One region of the Streptomyces sp. NPDC001135 genome, then DNA from elsewhere that is predicted to be linked to it. Evidence: riboswitches for the same ligand, from Rfam matches in the RefSeq annotation. Region 1 holds a riboswitch; the other holds the start of a gene.
What was found. Region 1 has a riboswitch for cobalamin ahead of ACWC94_RS20050 (hypothetical protein). Riboswitches for the same ligand answer to the same signal wherever they lie in the genome.
Positions count from the first base shown of each region.

Region 2: another riboswitch for cobalamin. It lies ahead of ACWC94_RS25565 (cobalamin biosynthesis protein); the one in region 1 lies ahead of ACWC94_RS20050 (hypothetical protein).

Region 1 is NZ_JBSFKD010000015.1:130,827-138,455, forward strand. Features, by position in the region: gene ACWC94_RS20025 (penicillin-binding transpeptidase domain-containing protein) at 135-1,781, shown strand; gene ACWC94_RS20030 (histidine phosphatase family protein) at 2,116-2,727, shown strand; gene ACWC94_RS20035 (hypothetical protein) at 2,902-3,240, opposite strand; gene ACWC94_RS20040 (CbtA family protein) at 3,385-4,137, opposite strand; gene ACWC94_RS20045 (CbtB domain-containing protein) at 4,160-4,381, opposite strand; cobalamin riboswitch at 4,418-4,559, opposite strand; gene ACWC94_RS20050 (hypothetical protein) at 4,743-5,150, opposite strand; cobalamin riboswitch at 5,207-5,326, opposite strand; gene ACWC94_RS20055 (methyltransferase family protein) at 5,437-6,084, opposite strand; gene ACWC94_RS20060 (hypothetical protein) at 6,302-7,138, shown strand; gene ACWC94_RS20065 (hypothetical protein) at 7,279-7,629, shown strand, end outside.
Region 2 is NZ_JBSFKD010000022.1:95,310-102,938, reverse strand. Features, by position in the region: gene ACWC94_RS25595 (hypothetical protein) at 1-492, opposite strand, end outside; gene ACWC94_RS25590 (alpha/beta hydrolase) at 834-1,961, opposite strand; gene ACWC94_RS25585 (class II aldolase/adducin family protein) at 2,140-2,802, opposite strand; gene ACWC94_RS25580 (lysozyme) at 2,993-3,739, shown strand; gene ACWC94_RS25575 (anion permease) at 3,883-5,133, shown strand; gene ACWC94_RS25570 (hypothetical protein) at 5,166-5,393, shown strand; cobalamin riboswitch at 5,562-5,702, shown strand; gene ACWC94_RS25565 (cobalamin biosynthesis protein) at 5,807-6,760, shown strand; gene ACWC94_RS25560 (cobyric acid synthase) at 6,757-7,629, shown strand, end outside.

The sequences.
Region 1 (7,629 bases):
GCAATCATATCGGATATTGATCAATCCACGATTGATATGGGTCTTGGACAGGCACCGCGGGGCATTGCTCTCCTCGGGCTACGGATTCCCCACGCGGGGAGCCCGGCAACTGCCCACGGAGACAGGACCAGACGATGTCCGAACCCGAATACACCACCACGGCCACCAGCCGCCGCAAGCCCCGCAGGACCGTACGGGCCGTCACCGCGACCGCCGTGGTGACAGCCGTCGTCGCGGGCGCGACGTACGCGGCCGGCCTCGGCCCCTTCGCCCGCGGCACCTCCCGTTCCGGCCCCGCCCCGGCGGCCGTCGCCCAGGCCCGCGCCTTTCTCGCGGACTGGGCCGCAGGACGCCTGCCGAACGCGGCCGGCCGCACCGACCGGCCTGGTACGGCGCAGGAGGTGCTGGGCAACTTCACCAAGGGCCTCGACATCGGCAGACCCACGCTGACCGCTGCGGCCCCCGTCGAGGGCGGGGACGGCACCGTCAGCGTCCCCTTCACGGCGCGGATGCCCGTGACCGGCCTGGGCACCTGGACCTACAAGTCGACACTGTCACTCAGCAAGCACGCGGCGGGCGGATGGAAGGTGCACTGGACACTCTCGCTCGTCCACCCGCACCTGAGCGACTCGGCGAAGTTCCACCTGGAACGCGAGGACGCGGATCCGCCCCCCGCTGTCGACCGGAACGGGAAAACCCTCTCGGGCGACGCCCACCCCACCGTGCGCCCCGTCCTGGCCCAGTTGGCCTCCGGCGAGAGCTCCGGTTCCGGCCCGCGAGGTGCGATCCAGCTCGTCGACCGGACCACGGGGGAGGTCGAGCGTACGGAGGCCACCTTCGGCGGGAAGGGCGACACCTCGGGCGGCCGGGCCGTCCGCACCACGCTCGACGTCATCTGGCAGTCCGCCGCGGAGAGGGCCCTCACGGCCCACGCCGGCGGCAAGAACGCCTCGCTGGTCGCCCTCCGGATCGACAACGGGCAGATCCTGGCCATGGCCAACTCCCCGTCGTCCGGCTTCAACCGAGCCGTTTCCGGCACCTATGCGCCGGGCTCCACGTGGAAGATCGTCACCAGCAGCGCCCTGCTGCTCAAGAACGCCGTGGCGCCCGAGGACATCGTCGACTGCCCGAAGTACGTCACGGTCGGCAAGCAGTTCCACAACGTGGAGACCTCCGAACACCGCAACGCCACGTTCTCGAAGGACTTCGCGGAGTCGTGCAACACCGCCTTCATCGGCCTGCGGGGCAGACTCGGCGACCGGGAGCTCGGCGACGTCGCCCGCAGGTACTTCGGCGTCGGACAGGACTGGCACGTGGGCATCCCCTCCTACGACGGCTCGGTACCGGCGCCGAAGGACGAGACCGAGAAGGCCGCCTCGATGATCGGCCAGGGCAGGATCCAGGCCAATCCGCTGATCATGGCTTCCGTCACCGCGACCGCCGTCTCCGGAACCTTCCATCAGCCCACGATCAAGGGCGACGCCAAGGACACGACCACCACCGCCCCGCTTCCCGGCAGGGTCGTCGCACAGCTGCGCGAGATGATGCGCACCACCGTCACCGACGGCACGGCGAGAAGCCTGTCCGACCTCCCGGGTGACATCGGCGCGAAGACCGGTACCGCGGAGGTCTCCGAGGGCGAGCCCAACAACGGATGGCTCGTCGCCTACCGGGGCAACGTGGCCGTGGCGTGCGTCGTGGAGCAGGGAGTCACCGGCGGCGGCTCCGCCGGCCCCATCATCCACGGCCTGCTGACCGCTGTTCCCGCCGATGCCTCCTGAGGGACCGTCATCGCGCGGCAGGCGCGGCCGGCGTGGCGGCGGACGCGTTGCCACTGTGTTCTTTCGGCTCGCGTGTGTCAGGAACGGCACCGCTGCCGTCCGGACTGCCGGCGGCCCGATGTGCCGCGCAGCGCCAGGGCAGCCCGAGGACAGCACCGGGGCCATGGGGCTCCGCGCCTTCCTCCGGGTGACACGCTCGTCGACCGGCGCACCGGGCCGGGCCGGAAGTGACCGGCCGGGGAGCACGGAAGGCATGCGGCGGATGCTATGTTCGCGGCCGCGTGGGCCGTACCGGTCGAGTCCCGCGCCCCATGACGGCAGCAGGAGCATCCGCGTGACCAGCCGAGTTCTACTCGTCTCCCCCGCCACGAGCGTGTCGTTGCGGCAGGCACGGTTCGACGACGGCAGCTCGCTCGACGACGGTGGCGCGGCGCGGGCCCGGGCGGCGGCCGGGTCGCTGCCCGGCGCGGGGCGTGTGGCCGTCTCCCCCAGCACGCGCTGCCGGGAGACGGCCACGGCGCTGGGCCTCGACGGCGCGCCGGTGCCCGAGCTGGCGGGGCTCGACGTGGGCCGCTGGCGGGGCCGCACCCTTCAGGAGGTGGGGGCGGCCGAGCCGGAGGCGGTGGGCCGCTGGCTCACCGACCCGGGCTGCGCACCGCATGGGGGTGAGTCCGTGCGGGACCTGTGCGCAAGGGTGGCGCGGTGGCTGGCCGACGCGCGGGCCGCGGAGGGCCGTACGGTCGCCGTCGTCGAGCCGGAGGTGGTACGGGCGGCCGTCACCGACGCGCTGGGGATGCCCGCCACGGTGTTCTGGCGCCTCGATGTACCGCCGCTGACCGTGACCGAACTCAGTGGCCGGGCCGGGCGCTGGAATCTGCGGCTGGGGCGTCCGCTTGCCGCGCCGGACGCCGACCAGGACCTGCCGTTTGGATCAGGCCGGCTGTGAGGTGGGGTGCCTTCCAGCCGACCGGAGCACGGTCTCGTGCGTGCGGCTGCGAGGCGGAGGAGGGAGTCGACGCGGAGCGTCGGCGAGTGACGACAACGCGCCAGATGTGCGTGCCAGCCCCTGCGACGCCGGGATGATCCAAACGAGAGGGCCCAGGCGCCGGCGACCGGCGGTTCAGGCTGCCGAGTCCCGGTGACGGCGCAGCAGCGCCGCTATCGCGCAGCGCAGGCAGGCGCCGTCGGCGCTCGGCTCCGTGGCTTGGCGGCCGGGGCACGGCGTCGGCGCCGGGTGGGACCGTCCCTGGCAGCCGTCCCCGGAGGCCGCTATCAGGGTTTCCAGGTCGTGCAGGAGCTGTTCGGTGCGCTTGGCCTGCTGGGCGAGCACCCGCACGCGGGCGCTCTGGCCGCCGATCTGCCGTCGGCTGGCGACCAGTTGCTCGTACTCCCGCGGGGTGAGGGCGACCGCGTCGCGGCCACCGAGGGTGATGCGGCGGGGCTGTGGGGTTCTGGCCACTCGGTTCCTCCGCTCCTCGCCCGGGTGACGCGCCCGGTCCGCCGGATTCCCGTGCCCTGCCGATGATCCCGTGCGCGTCGGTGTCCGGAGAACGCCGAAGGGCCCCCGGATGGTTCCGAAGGGCCCTCTGTTGTCCGGAAGGGGTCAGTGCGCGGCCGGAACCGCTCGTCCCCTCCCGGCCGTCGCCGGCTTCGGGTTCAGCAGGCGCTCGGCCAACTCGCCGAAGAGGAGGCCGAATCCGGCCCACAGAGCGGTCTGGATCGCCAGTGCCGAGAGCCGGAACCGCCACAGCAGGGTGGCCGGGAAGCCCTTGGGCACCTCGTTGACGACGGGCAGGAACTGGTAGGCCAGAGCGATCACGACGGCGAACGCGGCCACCGCGACGACCGTCGCCCACCAGGTACCCAGACGGGGGACCAGGCGCTTGCCCAGGAGGGTGGCGGCGATCGCCAGCAGGACGCTGAGCAGCATCATCAGGAAGTACAGGGTGGTCCGCTTGCCGATGGTGTCGGCGTTGCCGACCGACGGCGGATTGGCCGGGTACTTCAGGAACGGCACGACGTACACGGCGAGCAGGGCGCAGCCCGACAGCAGCAGTGCCGTGGCACGCGGGCTGAAGCGGCCCACGCGGCCCAGGGCGAAGCAGAAGGCGAGCGCGGCGATGCCGCCGAAGGCGACGCCGTAGACGAGGACGCCGGTGGCGAGGCCGGCGGTGGACTGCAGGGAGCGGGAGACGACTTCCATCTCGTGCTCGTGGGAGTGGGCCTCCTCGAAACTGATCGCCTTGTCGACGCTCGGCTCACCGAGGACGTACGCCACGACGAGGGCGAGCACGCCGGCCGCGAGGCCGGCGAGCATGCCCCGTACGAGGAGGTTCCGTACGGTTGCGGAATTCATGGGCGTGCGGTGTCCCCTCGCCTCAGTGGCAGGGGAAACCGAGCAGGTGACGGGCGTCGTGCACCCACTCGTGGACGTCCGTGCCGTTGAGCACGGAGGTGGCGCCCTGCTCGGCGCCGACGAAGTAGAGCAGGACCAGCATCAGGATGCCGAAGAAGACCGCCCAGGGAGCAATCGCCTTCAGCGGCAGCTTGGCGGGAACGACGGGGGTGGTGGCTGTCGGCTGGGCGACGGTCTGCGCCATGGCAGAACCTCCTCTGGGAGTTCGCGTCCCATCTCGGTGGTGCACAGGACGACGGCCACGGGTCTGACTCACGGGACGCCGCGGGGGCGACTCGCATACAGTGGCGCGACCGTGCCGGATTCACACCGGCTTCCGTCTCGCCGTCGTCGATATCGGACAGACCGTACCGCGTGTCGCGCGCACGGCCAAGACCGCCTCCGGCCGCCGTGACCTTCCCCCCTCACCAGGCGTGACGGTACGAGGCCGGTGGGACGGCACCGCGGCCGGGACCCAACCCGTCGATTCCGGGCGCGAGTTGCACACGGGGCGCGTCGGCCGGTGGCGTCCTGCGCCGGGCTCGGTGCCGCACCGGACCCACGGGTCAACGGGGATCCGCACGGCGTCGTGGCGGTGTGAAGGTGTACAGGCCGAGGATGTCCGGCTGGGGAGCGACGCCCGGGCCGCCCGCCCGCACCCAGGTCACGATGTCCTCGGTCGCCTCCGGATCGTTGACGAGTCCGAGCCAGACCGGCCGCGCACCGGCGGCCCGGCCAGCCGTGGACGGCTGTACGACGATGACGTTGGCCTGGTCGCACACATCGAGGCAGTCGGAGATCCGCACCGGCACCCGTGCCCTCAGCCGTGCGGTCTGCGCCATGTGATCGACCCCGGTCACCTTGGGAGTGCCACAGCAGCAGTCCCGGCACACGACGACCCGGCACGGCGCCGCGGCGCTCCCCGTCACAGGCCCGCCGGACACCTCTTCCGCCGGCCTCTCGGGCACGCCCATGTCACTCCCCTCCCGGGGAGCTCCGCCCCGGTGTACGTCGAGGAGGCGACCGCGTGAGTCTCTGGCTCCCGGGTCGTCGCCCGCCCGGCCTGCCCGCCCCGGGAGGGACGGAGGCCTGCCGGAACTCGCTCACCGGTCACAGTGGCGGGACCGCGCCGGATTCACACCGGCTTCCTCGGACCGCCGTCGCCCTATGTCGCCGGTCATCATGCCATCACCTCTCGGAGCGCCGCGTGAGCCGTCACCGCCCGCGCCCTCCGCGGCGCGGTGGGAGCGGACGACCGGGCTACCGCCGCACGCTGCCCGCGGGGCGCCGGCCGGCCCGGTGGGCCATGGGGCGTATGTGGGGGATCAGGGCCGGGACTTCGGCGCGGTAGGCGTCGTGGGCGGCGCCGAACTGCCGGGCCATCAGGCCGTCCTCGATCCGGACCCGGCGCAGCAGCCAGGGGACGGCGACCGCCAGGAACGCCACCCAGACGCCGAAGCCGCAGGCCAGCATGGAACCGGTGACCAGGCCGAGCAGCCCGGTGTAGATGGGGTGGCGGACCAGCCGGTAGGGCCCGTCCGTCCGGAGCTCGTGGTGCTCCCGGACCGTCGGCACACTGGCCCACATCGTGCCCAGCGCCCAGCGGGCCCACAGCAGCAGGGCGGTCGAGGCGACGGCGAGCAGTGCGCCCAGGAGCGCCGGCTCGGGCCGCCAGTACTGCAGCCGGCGCCAGAAGCCCTCGGAGTGCCCGATCAGGATGAAGAAGACGGAGACGCCCGCGGCCGGCAGCAGCCGGCGCGGCAGTGTGCGGCGCAGTCCGCGCACCCAGCCGCGCAGTCCGGACCGGCTCTTCACGCCGAAGAGGACAGCGCCCACGACCCAGGCCGCGACGAAGATCAGGACGCAGACGTCGATGGTCAGGACGAGTGCCGAGTGAAGAGAACCCATGCCTCAAGACTGCTCCGCGTACCCAGCCGATCACCACCACCCACGGGTCGATGGAGAGACCCCGCACCGGGCTCCACCGGTCTCCACCGTCCTCCGTCCACGGATGGAGAAGTCACGGGCAAGGCCCGTACAGACACGGAAGTTCGGGCGTGTCCGGAGGGGGCGCTGCTAGCCTGCGCGCAGGTGCTCGGGCGGGACAGGGGAGGAGCTGAACGCCGTGGTCCATGCGTTCGCCGTGTACCGGGACGCCATGCGTGAGGCGTGGGGGGACTGGTGGCTGGCCTGGCCGCTGCTGCAGAAGGTCGCCGTGGGGGACGTCCTGCACGACGCACGGGGATCCGTCCGCGCGGCCGGGACACTGGCCGACCACCGGATCGGCTTCGAGGAGACGCCGCCCGAGGCCCGCGGCGCCTTCCTGTACGACGCCGGCGGCGGGATCGACGTCCGCTTCAAGGCCTCCGGCGCCACGGACCCCCTCTTCACGGCCCTCGCCGACGCGGACGCCGGGGTCCTGCTGCGGTTCGCCCGGCAGCGGGCCGCGCTGGTGGCGTACCAGGGCCTGACCGGGAGCGGCCTGACCGACACCCGCGCCCTGGCCGGCACGCTCGTCCGCCGCTACTGGGAGGGCCGGTGGGAGGCCGGGCTGCTCGCCGTGACCGAGGTGGTCCGGGCCGACGCCGCCGCCGTGCTGGTGGCCGCCGAGGCGGGCGCCTCGGCCGAACTGAGCCTGGCCGCGTCCGTCGGCACCGGGCCGCTGCAACTGCTCGACCTGGCGGGCTCGGCGCGGCTCGCCGGCAGCAGGCACCTGGGCTTCCAGTGGATCGGTGAGGCCCTCACACCCCTCTTCCGGGTCGTACGGCTGCGCGCCACCTGGCTCGGCGGGGTCCGTGAGGAGTACGGGCCCGTGCAGCCGGGACGCGGCCTCGACGCCGAGCCGGTACCGCCCCTGCTGCTGGAGCAGGCCTGCGACGACCCGGCGGCCGTGCTCGAGGCCCCGGCCCAGCCGGCCGGAAGAGCCGGGACCGGGACCGAGCCGGCCCAGGACGCGCCCTGACCGGCCCCGCCCCGCTCGCCGTCCGGCGCGCCGCGGCACGGCTGCACGCCGTCGCCGGGCTGGAGGAGGAACTGCGCCAGTGGCAGGGCGCGAGCCGCGCCGGCGGCCCGCTGGAGAAGCACCACAGCCAGCTGGAGGCGGTGCTCGCGCTGCTCGGCGTGGGCGTGGCCGACGTACGGGCGCGGCTCGCGGACGGGCGCGGCGACGAAGTGCCCGGCCGGGTCCTGGACCTGCACCATGTGTGGGACTACTACCGCACCCGGCTCCTGCTGCGGCGCGTCCGTGACTACCGCCGCGTCCTGGACGTCGCGGACGAGGTGGCGTGGGAGTGCTACGGCCCGGTCCTCGGGCTCACCGGCGCCCGCGCCAAGGAACCCCCGCTGGTCGCGTTCAGCCGGGCGGCCGCGCCGCGCGCCCACCGACGGGGCAGCGCCTACCACGACCTGCTGCCCCGTGGTGGCATCCACACCCGCGAGGGCCGTGAGGCCGCC
Region 2 (7,629 bases), on a different contig from region 1:
GGGCCCGTAGGGGACCTCGCAGCGCTCCGTGCGCAGTTCGGTGACCCGCTGCTGGAGCAGGTCGAGCAGCTGCTCGACCGGGACGGGGCCCGCGGACAGCTGGAGGAAGGAGAGCACCTGCGGCATGGCCGAGACGACCTCGGCGACGGCGGCCGGCTCGTGCCCCTCGGGTTCCGGGGACGCGAGCGACCAGGCGTCGAAGAGGGCGACCCAGCCGCGCAGCACGGCGCTGTCGTCGCGGTCCCAGGCGCGCAGCCGCCAGCCGGGGCGCGCGCTGTCCCCGTGCACCTCGACGAGTCCGGCCAGGCGTGCGGTGTCCCAGTCGGCGCGGACCTGGGCGGCGCTCAGGCCCAGGTCGGCGGCGGCGCGCTCGGCGGTGACGGCGGAGAGGGTGGCCTTGCCGTCGGCGGTGGCACCGTCGCTGCCGGGGCCGAGTGCGGCGTCGGCCCAGCGGGCCACACGGACCGGGCCGGCCAGCCCGGTGCGTGCCATTCTCGCCAGTTCGGCCGGGGCGGGCGTGCCCTCCGGCGGCCGGGGTGCGGGGCGGCGCGGGCGCCGCTGGTTCACAGCTCTGGGGGCGGCGGCCAGGGGTCGCGGTCGGACGAGTCGGAGCCTGGAGTCGCGCGGGATACGGGACGTCACGGGTGCAGTCTTCCGGTTGACGGTCCGAAAACCCAAACGGAATGTCACGGGGGGCCACAGGGCTGGCCAAGGCACGGGGTTCGGTGCGGGGCGAGGTGGGGTGATCAAGCCAGTCGTACGACCTTAAACGGAATGCCCCGCACCGGGTGGACCGGGGATCCGCGGACCTGCGTCCGGAGACCCGGGGGCCCTCACATCAGGGGGGTCAGGAACCGGCGCAGCCGCTCCTCGTACTCCTTCGGGTCGGCGTTCCACATCGCCGCGTGCGGGGCCCTGGCCACGGTGTGCAGGGCGACCAGATCGGCACGGCGGTGGGCGAGCCGGCGGGAGAGCTCCCAGGGGGCCACCTGGTCGTCGGGGCCGTGGAAGATCAGGGTCGGTAGGGCGAGCCGGCCGGGGTCGGTGATCTCGACGACCCGGTCGGCGTGCAGGCCGGCCCGGCCCTGTGCGGCCCGCACGGCGAGCGGCAGCAGCGGCTGCGGGGTGTGGCGTGCCTGGGCGAGGGCGCGCAGCGTGGCCTCCCAGCTGAGCACCGGGGAGTCCAGGACCAGTCCCGCGATGCGCTCGCGCACCGCTGAGTGCTCGGCGGCGCGCAGGGCCATGGTCGCGCCGGTGGACCAGCCGAGCAGGACGACCCGGCGGGCGCCGTACCGGACGGCGTAGCGGATGGCCGCGTCCAGGTCCCGCCACTCGGTCTCGCCGAGGTGGTTCAGGCCGTCCGGCGGGCGCGGGGCGCCGAGGTCGCCGCGGTAGGCGAGGGCGAGGACCGGGAGCCTGCGGGCGTGCAGGAAGCCCATGAGGTTCATGGCCTGTTCCCGGGTGGTGCCCAGGCCGTGCACGGCGATCACCCAGGTGTCCCGCTGGCCGGGTACGAACCAGGCGGGCAGTTCGCCGAGTTCGCCGGGCACGTCGATGTCGGCGTGGTCGAGGCCGAGGGCGGCGGACGGATCGCCGATGTACAGGTTCGGGGTGAGCCACACCGCGTCGCCGGGGGCGAACGTGCCGTGCGTGACGCGTTCCAGGCGGCGCACGACGGTGTCGGCCGTGTGCCGGGCCGCCTCCAGGACGGGGCCGACGACCGCGTGGGAGCCGTCGCCGGCCAGGCCGTAGGTGCCGGGGCGCAGCGCGGCCAGGTCGCGGGTGAGCGCGATCCGGCCGGCGGCCGTGCCGTGCACGGTGAGGCGGGGCTCGGTGGGCAGCGGACGGCCCGCGGGTGCCTTCAGCGCGGCGTCGCTGGCGAGCCGGCCGACGGCCACGGAGGCCATGCCGGCGGCCAGTGCCGCGGTGAGGGCGGCGGCGGTCGCTTTGACGGGGCGCACGCGTCCAGTGTCGTGGGGGTTGCTGCCACCGGCCAGCGGAAGGGTGGGGCCGGACGAGGAGCGTCGGGGTGCGGGCGGGTCCGGCACCGCCGGACGCCTCCGCCGTGGCTGAGCGCCGTTGCGGCGGAGCGAAGTGAAGGCAGTCGAGAAAGAGCGGAACGAGTCGCGCGGCAAGGGGTCACCTCCGTTGGCCGTATCCCTTCAAGCGTTCCCCGGCCTCGCTCAGTTGTGCCTCGGTCAGCAGGGACGGCGTGAGACCCGGCACCGAGGAGGCCGTCAGCCACAGGCGGCACATCCACTCCAGCTGGGCGGTGCGGTCGTAGGCCTGGTCGAGGGCGGCGCCGTAGGTGATCGTGCCGTGGTTCTGCAGCAGGCAGCCGGAGCGGCCCGCCAGGGCGCGGAGCATGTTCTCGGCCAGCTCGTCGGTGCCGTAGGTGGCGTAGGGGGCGACACGGACGGGGCCGCCGAGGGCGCCGGCCATGTAGTGGACGGGCGGCAGCTCGGGCACGAGCGTGGAGACCGCCGTCGCGTGCACGGCGTGGGTGTGGACGATCGCGCGGGCGTCGGTGGTGCGGTAGACGGCGAGGTGCAGGGGCAGCTCGCTGGTCGGCACCAGGGTGCCGAGCACCTGGCGTCCGGCCAGGTCGACACCCGTGATGTCGTCCGGGGTGAGCCGGTCGTAGGGCACGCCCGACGGGGTGACGAGCACGAGGTCGCCGACGCGTGCCGAGACGTTCCCGGAGGTGCCGACCACCAGCCCGTCGGCTACGGTCCGCCGCGCCGTCGCGACCAGGTGCGCCCAGATCCGTTCCCGTTCCGCGTCCCGCCGCTGTTCAGCCATGCCGCGATCCTGCCAGCCGCACCCGCGGAGAGGGGAGTGGCGGTCGCTCCAGGCCGCGGGCGCGCACCCCCGAACGGGTGGAGATCGGGGGGAATCGCCGCACATGAGGCGCAGATTCGATGATCGCCGGGCCTTCAATGGTCTGCCTTGCCCGCCGGACGTTCTCCCGTCCGCCGACCCGGGGAGACATATGGCCCGTGAACGCACTCGCCTCCGTCGCCGCGCCGGTGTCCTCGTGGCGGCCACGGCGGCGCTCGCCCTCGTGGGCACCGCGCCCGCGGCGGCCGGCACCCGGGCACCGGCCAAGCCCCACGGACACGACGTCTCGTCGCACCAGAAGCGCGTCGACTGGCCGGCCGCCCGGTCCAAGGGCGCGCGGTTCGTCTACGTCAAGGCGACGGAGTCCACGGACTACCGCAACCCCTACTTCTCCCAGCAGTACGACGGCGCCCGCAAGGCGGGCCTGGTCCGGGGCGCCTACCACTTCGCCCGGCCGGACAAGTCCTCCGGCGCCCAGCAGGCCGCGTACTTCGTGCGGCACGGCGGGGGCTGGCGGGCGGACGGCTGGACGCTGCCACCCGCACTCGACATCGAGTACAACCCGTACGACAAGAAGCACAAGTGCTACGGGATGGGCAGGAGGCGGATGGTCCGCTGGATCCGGTCCTTCAGCAACGAGGTCAAGCGGAGGACCGGCCGCCGCCCGGTGATCTACACCACCACCCAGTGGTGGAAGCTGTGCACCGGCAACAGCCGCGCGTTCTCCGGCAACCCCCTGTGGATCGCCCGCCACGGCACCTCGCGTCCGGGGAAGCTGCCGGGCGGATGGCAGTACTGGACGATCTGGCAGTACGGCACCAAGGGCCGGCTGCCGGGTGACCAGAATCTCTTCAACGGGTCCGCGAGCCGGCTGCGGACCCTCGCGCGGGGCCGGTAGCCATGGGGCGCCTGGGCCGCGGGGGCCGAACGAAACCCCACTCCCCCCACTCGGACACCGCCACGCCCGCCTCAGTTCATCTTCCGTTCACCCAGGTTGCCTACGGTCGTCCAGCCAATGACCTCGAACGATTGCCTGGGTAAATGGAAAGCTTCTCGCTGATCCTCGCGATTGTGGTGGTAACCGCACTCGCGTTCGATTTCACGAACGGTTTCCACGACACCGCGAACGCGATGGCCACCACCATCTCCACAGGCGCCCTGAAGCCGAAGATCGCGGTAACCATGTCCGCCGCCCTGAACCTGGTCGGCGCCTTCCTCTCCGTGGAGGTCGCGAACACGATCTCCAAGGGTCTCGTCGACGAGACCGGCATCCGTCCCGAGGTCATCTTCGCCGCCCTGGTCGGCGCGATTCTCTGGAACCTGCTGACCTGGCTGGTGGGTCTGCCGTCCAGTTCCTCGCACGCCCTGATGGGCGGTCTGATCGGCGCCACCGTCGCCTCCGCCGGCTTCGGCGCCGTCCACGGCGACGTGCTGGTCACCAAGGTGCTGCTGCCGGCGGTCGCCGCGCCGGTCGTGGCGGGCCTCGCGTCGCTGCTGGCCACCCGGTTCTCCTACGGCATCGGCGGCAAGGCCGAGGGCGAGGCCACCCGCAAGGGCTACCGCGCCGGCCAGATCGCCTCCGCCGGCCTGGTCTCCCTCGCCCACGGCACCAACGACGCCCAGAAGACGATGGGCATCATCACCCTCGCGCTGATCGCGGGCGGCGCCATCGCCCCGGGCTCCAACCCTCCCACCTGGGTCATCCTCTCCGCCGGCCTGGCCATCGCGCTGGGCACCTGGATCGGCGGCTGGCGCATCATCCGCACCATGGGCACGGGCCTGACCGACCTGGAGCCGCGTCAGGGCTTCGCCGCCCAGACGAGCGCCGCGACCGCCATCCTGGCCTCGTCCCACCTGGGCTTCTCGCTGTCCACCACGCACGTCGTCTCCGGTTCGGTGATGGGCGCGGGCCTCGGCCGCAAGGGCGGGGTGGTCCGCTGGTCCACCGCGACCCGGATGGCCGTCGCCTGGGTACTCACCCTCCCGGCCGCCGCGCTGGTCGGCGCGGGCGCCGAGTCCGTCACGGACCTCGGTGACTGGGGCACCGCCGTCGTCGCCGTCTTCCTGGTCGGCGCGAGCGCCGCGATCTGGAAGATCTCCCGCCGTGAGGTCGTCGACCACACCAACGTCGTCGCCGACACCGAGGAGCCGGCCGGCGTGGTGACCACCGCCATCGCCGCGGTGACCCCGCCCCCGGCGGGCACGCTCGCCGAGGACCTCACGGCGACGATCCCCTCCCCGGCCACAGCCGAGCCCGTTGCTCCGGCCGCCCCGCCGGCCGCCACCGTCTGACCCCGGTCACCCCGGTTACCGAAGGAAGCATCATGAAGATCGACTGGGCGGCCCTCGGCTCCGTCTTCGGCGTCAGCCTCGCGTTCGCGGTGGGCCTGGTGGCCCTGTTCACCCTCGGCATCAACGGTCTGGCCCGGCGCGAGAAGGCCGCGGCCCAGGGCGGTTCCGCCGGCCTCGCCGTCACCGGCGCCTACGTCTGCTTCGCCGCGTGCGCGGCGGCGGTGGCGTACGGCATCTACCTGATCGTGGCCAAGCCCTGACCCACCCCCTGAAGGCTCCCCTCCCGTCGTGACGCGGAAGGGGAGCCTTTTGTCACGCGGAAGGGGAGCCTTTTGTCACGCGGAAGGGGAGCCTTTCCCCTGCCCCGCACGCCCCACGATGTGGGGATCGGCACACTCTCCCCGTGCAGGTCAACGGCAAGTTGACGGCCGTTCCGGGCGCGTGGTGGACTGCCCGGGCCATGTACGGCGGCAAGAGAGGAAGCCGGTGCGAATCCGGCGCGGTCCCGCCACTGTCACCGGGGAAGAACCCCGGAAGCCAGGAACTCTCACCGCCGAATCTCGTCGAACCAGGGCGCGGACACCCTGAGTGAGGACACGGATCGCCATGCTCGGCTGCCGAAGGACAAGGACCCGACCCAGGCCCGCTCCTGCACCCACGGCCGGCTGAGCCGATGGGTGCCGATCGCATGTACGCGTACGGCGCCGCCGCCGGCCTTCTCGGTGACCTGCTCCTCGGCGACCCCCGCCGTGGTCATCCGGTCGCCGCGTTCGGGCGGGCGGCCGCTGCCGTGGACCGCGCGTTGTGGCACGACCACCGCGGCTGGGGCGCCCTGCACACCGTCGTGTGCGCCGGAGGCGCCGTCACACTCGGCACGGTGGCCGCACGCGCTGTACGCCCCTCCCCCACCGCCACCCTCGCGCTGACCGCCGCGGCCACCTGGGCGGTCGTCGGCGGTACGTCACTCGCCCGCGAGGCCCGCACGATCGGGCGTGCGCTGGAGGCCGGGGACGTCGAGGCGGCACGGGCACGGCTGCCGCATCTGTGCGGCCGGGACCCACAGGCACTGGACGCCGACGGGATCGCCCGGGCGGTCGTCGAGTCGGTCGCCGAGAACACCTCCGACGCCGTCGTGGGGGCGCTGGTGTGGGGGGCCGTGGCCGGGGTCCCGGGGCTGCTCGGGTTCCGGGCGGTCAACACCCTGGACGCCATGGTGGGTCACAAGTCCCGCCGGTACCGGCGCTACGGCTGGGCCTCCGCCCGGCTCGACGACCTGGCCGGCTGGCCGGGGGCGCGGCTGACCGCCGTACTCGCCGCCACGGCCGGACCCGACCCCCGGGGGGCCCTGCGCGCCTGGAAGGCCGACGCCCGCGAGCACCCGAGCCCCAACGCCGGTCCCGTCGAAGCCTCCTTCGCCGGCGCCCTCGGCGTACGCCTGGGCGGCACGCTCTCCTACGGCGGCCGGGTCGAGCACCGGCCCGTGCTGAACGGGGACACCGGGCGGGCCGTCCGGGCCACCGACATCGACCGGGCCGTACGGCTCTCCCGCCGCGTCGGCCTCCTCGCGCTCGGCACCACGGTCGCCGCGCGCCACCTCGTCAAGAGCCTGAAGGGACGTGGCAAGTGAGCGGGGGTCTCCTCGTCGCCGGCACCACCTCCGACGCCGGCAAGAGCGTCGTGACGGCCGGGATCTGCCGGTGGCTGGTGCGCCAGGGCGTGAAGGTCGCGCCGTTCAAGGCGCAGAACATGTCGCTCAACTCCTTCGTGACCCGTCAGGGCGCGGAGATCGGGCGGGCCCAGGCCATGCAGGCCCAGGCGTGCCGGATCGAACCGACCGCGCTGATGAACCCGGTGCTGCTCAAGCCGGGCGGCGAGCAGAGCAGCCAGGTCGTACTGCTGGGCAAGCCGGTGGGCGAGCTGAGCGCGCGCGGGTACCACGGGGGGCGTCAGCAGAAGCTCCTCGGTCCCGTGCTGGACTGCCTGGCCGAGTTGCGGGGCACGTATGACGCGGTGATCTGTGAGGGTGCGGGCAGCCCGGCCGAGATCAATCTGCGCCGGACCGACATCGTGAACATGGGGATCGCGCGCCGTGCGCGCCTGCCGGTGCTGGTGGTGGGCGACATCGACCGCGGGGGCGTCTTCGCGTCCTTCTTCGGGACCGTCGCCCTGCTGTCGCCCGAGGACCAGGAGCTGGTCGCCGGGTTCCTGGTGAACAAGTTCCGGGGCGATGCCGGCCTGCTGGAACCCGGGCTGGAGATGCTCCACGGCCTGACCGGGCGGCGGACGTACGGCGTGCTCCCCTTCCGGCACGGTCTCGGTATCGACGAGGAGGACGGACTGCGCGTGTCCCTGCGCGGCACCGTCCGGGAGTCCACCGTGATCCCGCCCGTCGGCGAGGACGTGCTGCGGGTCGCCGTGTGCGCGATCCCGCTGATGTCCAACTTCACGGACGTGGACGCGCTGGCCGCCGAACCGGGTGTCGTGGTGCGGTTCGTG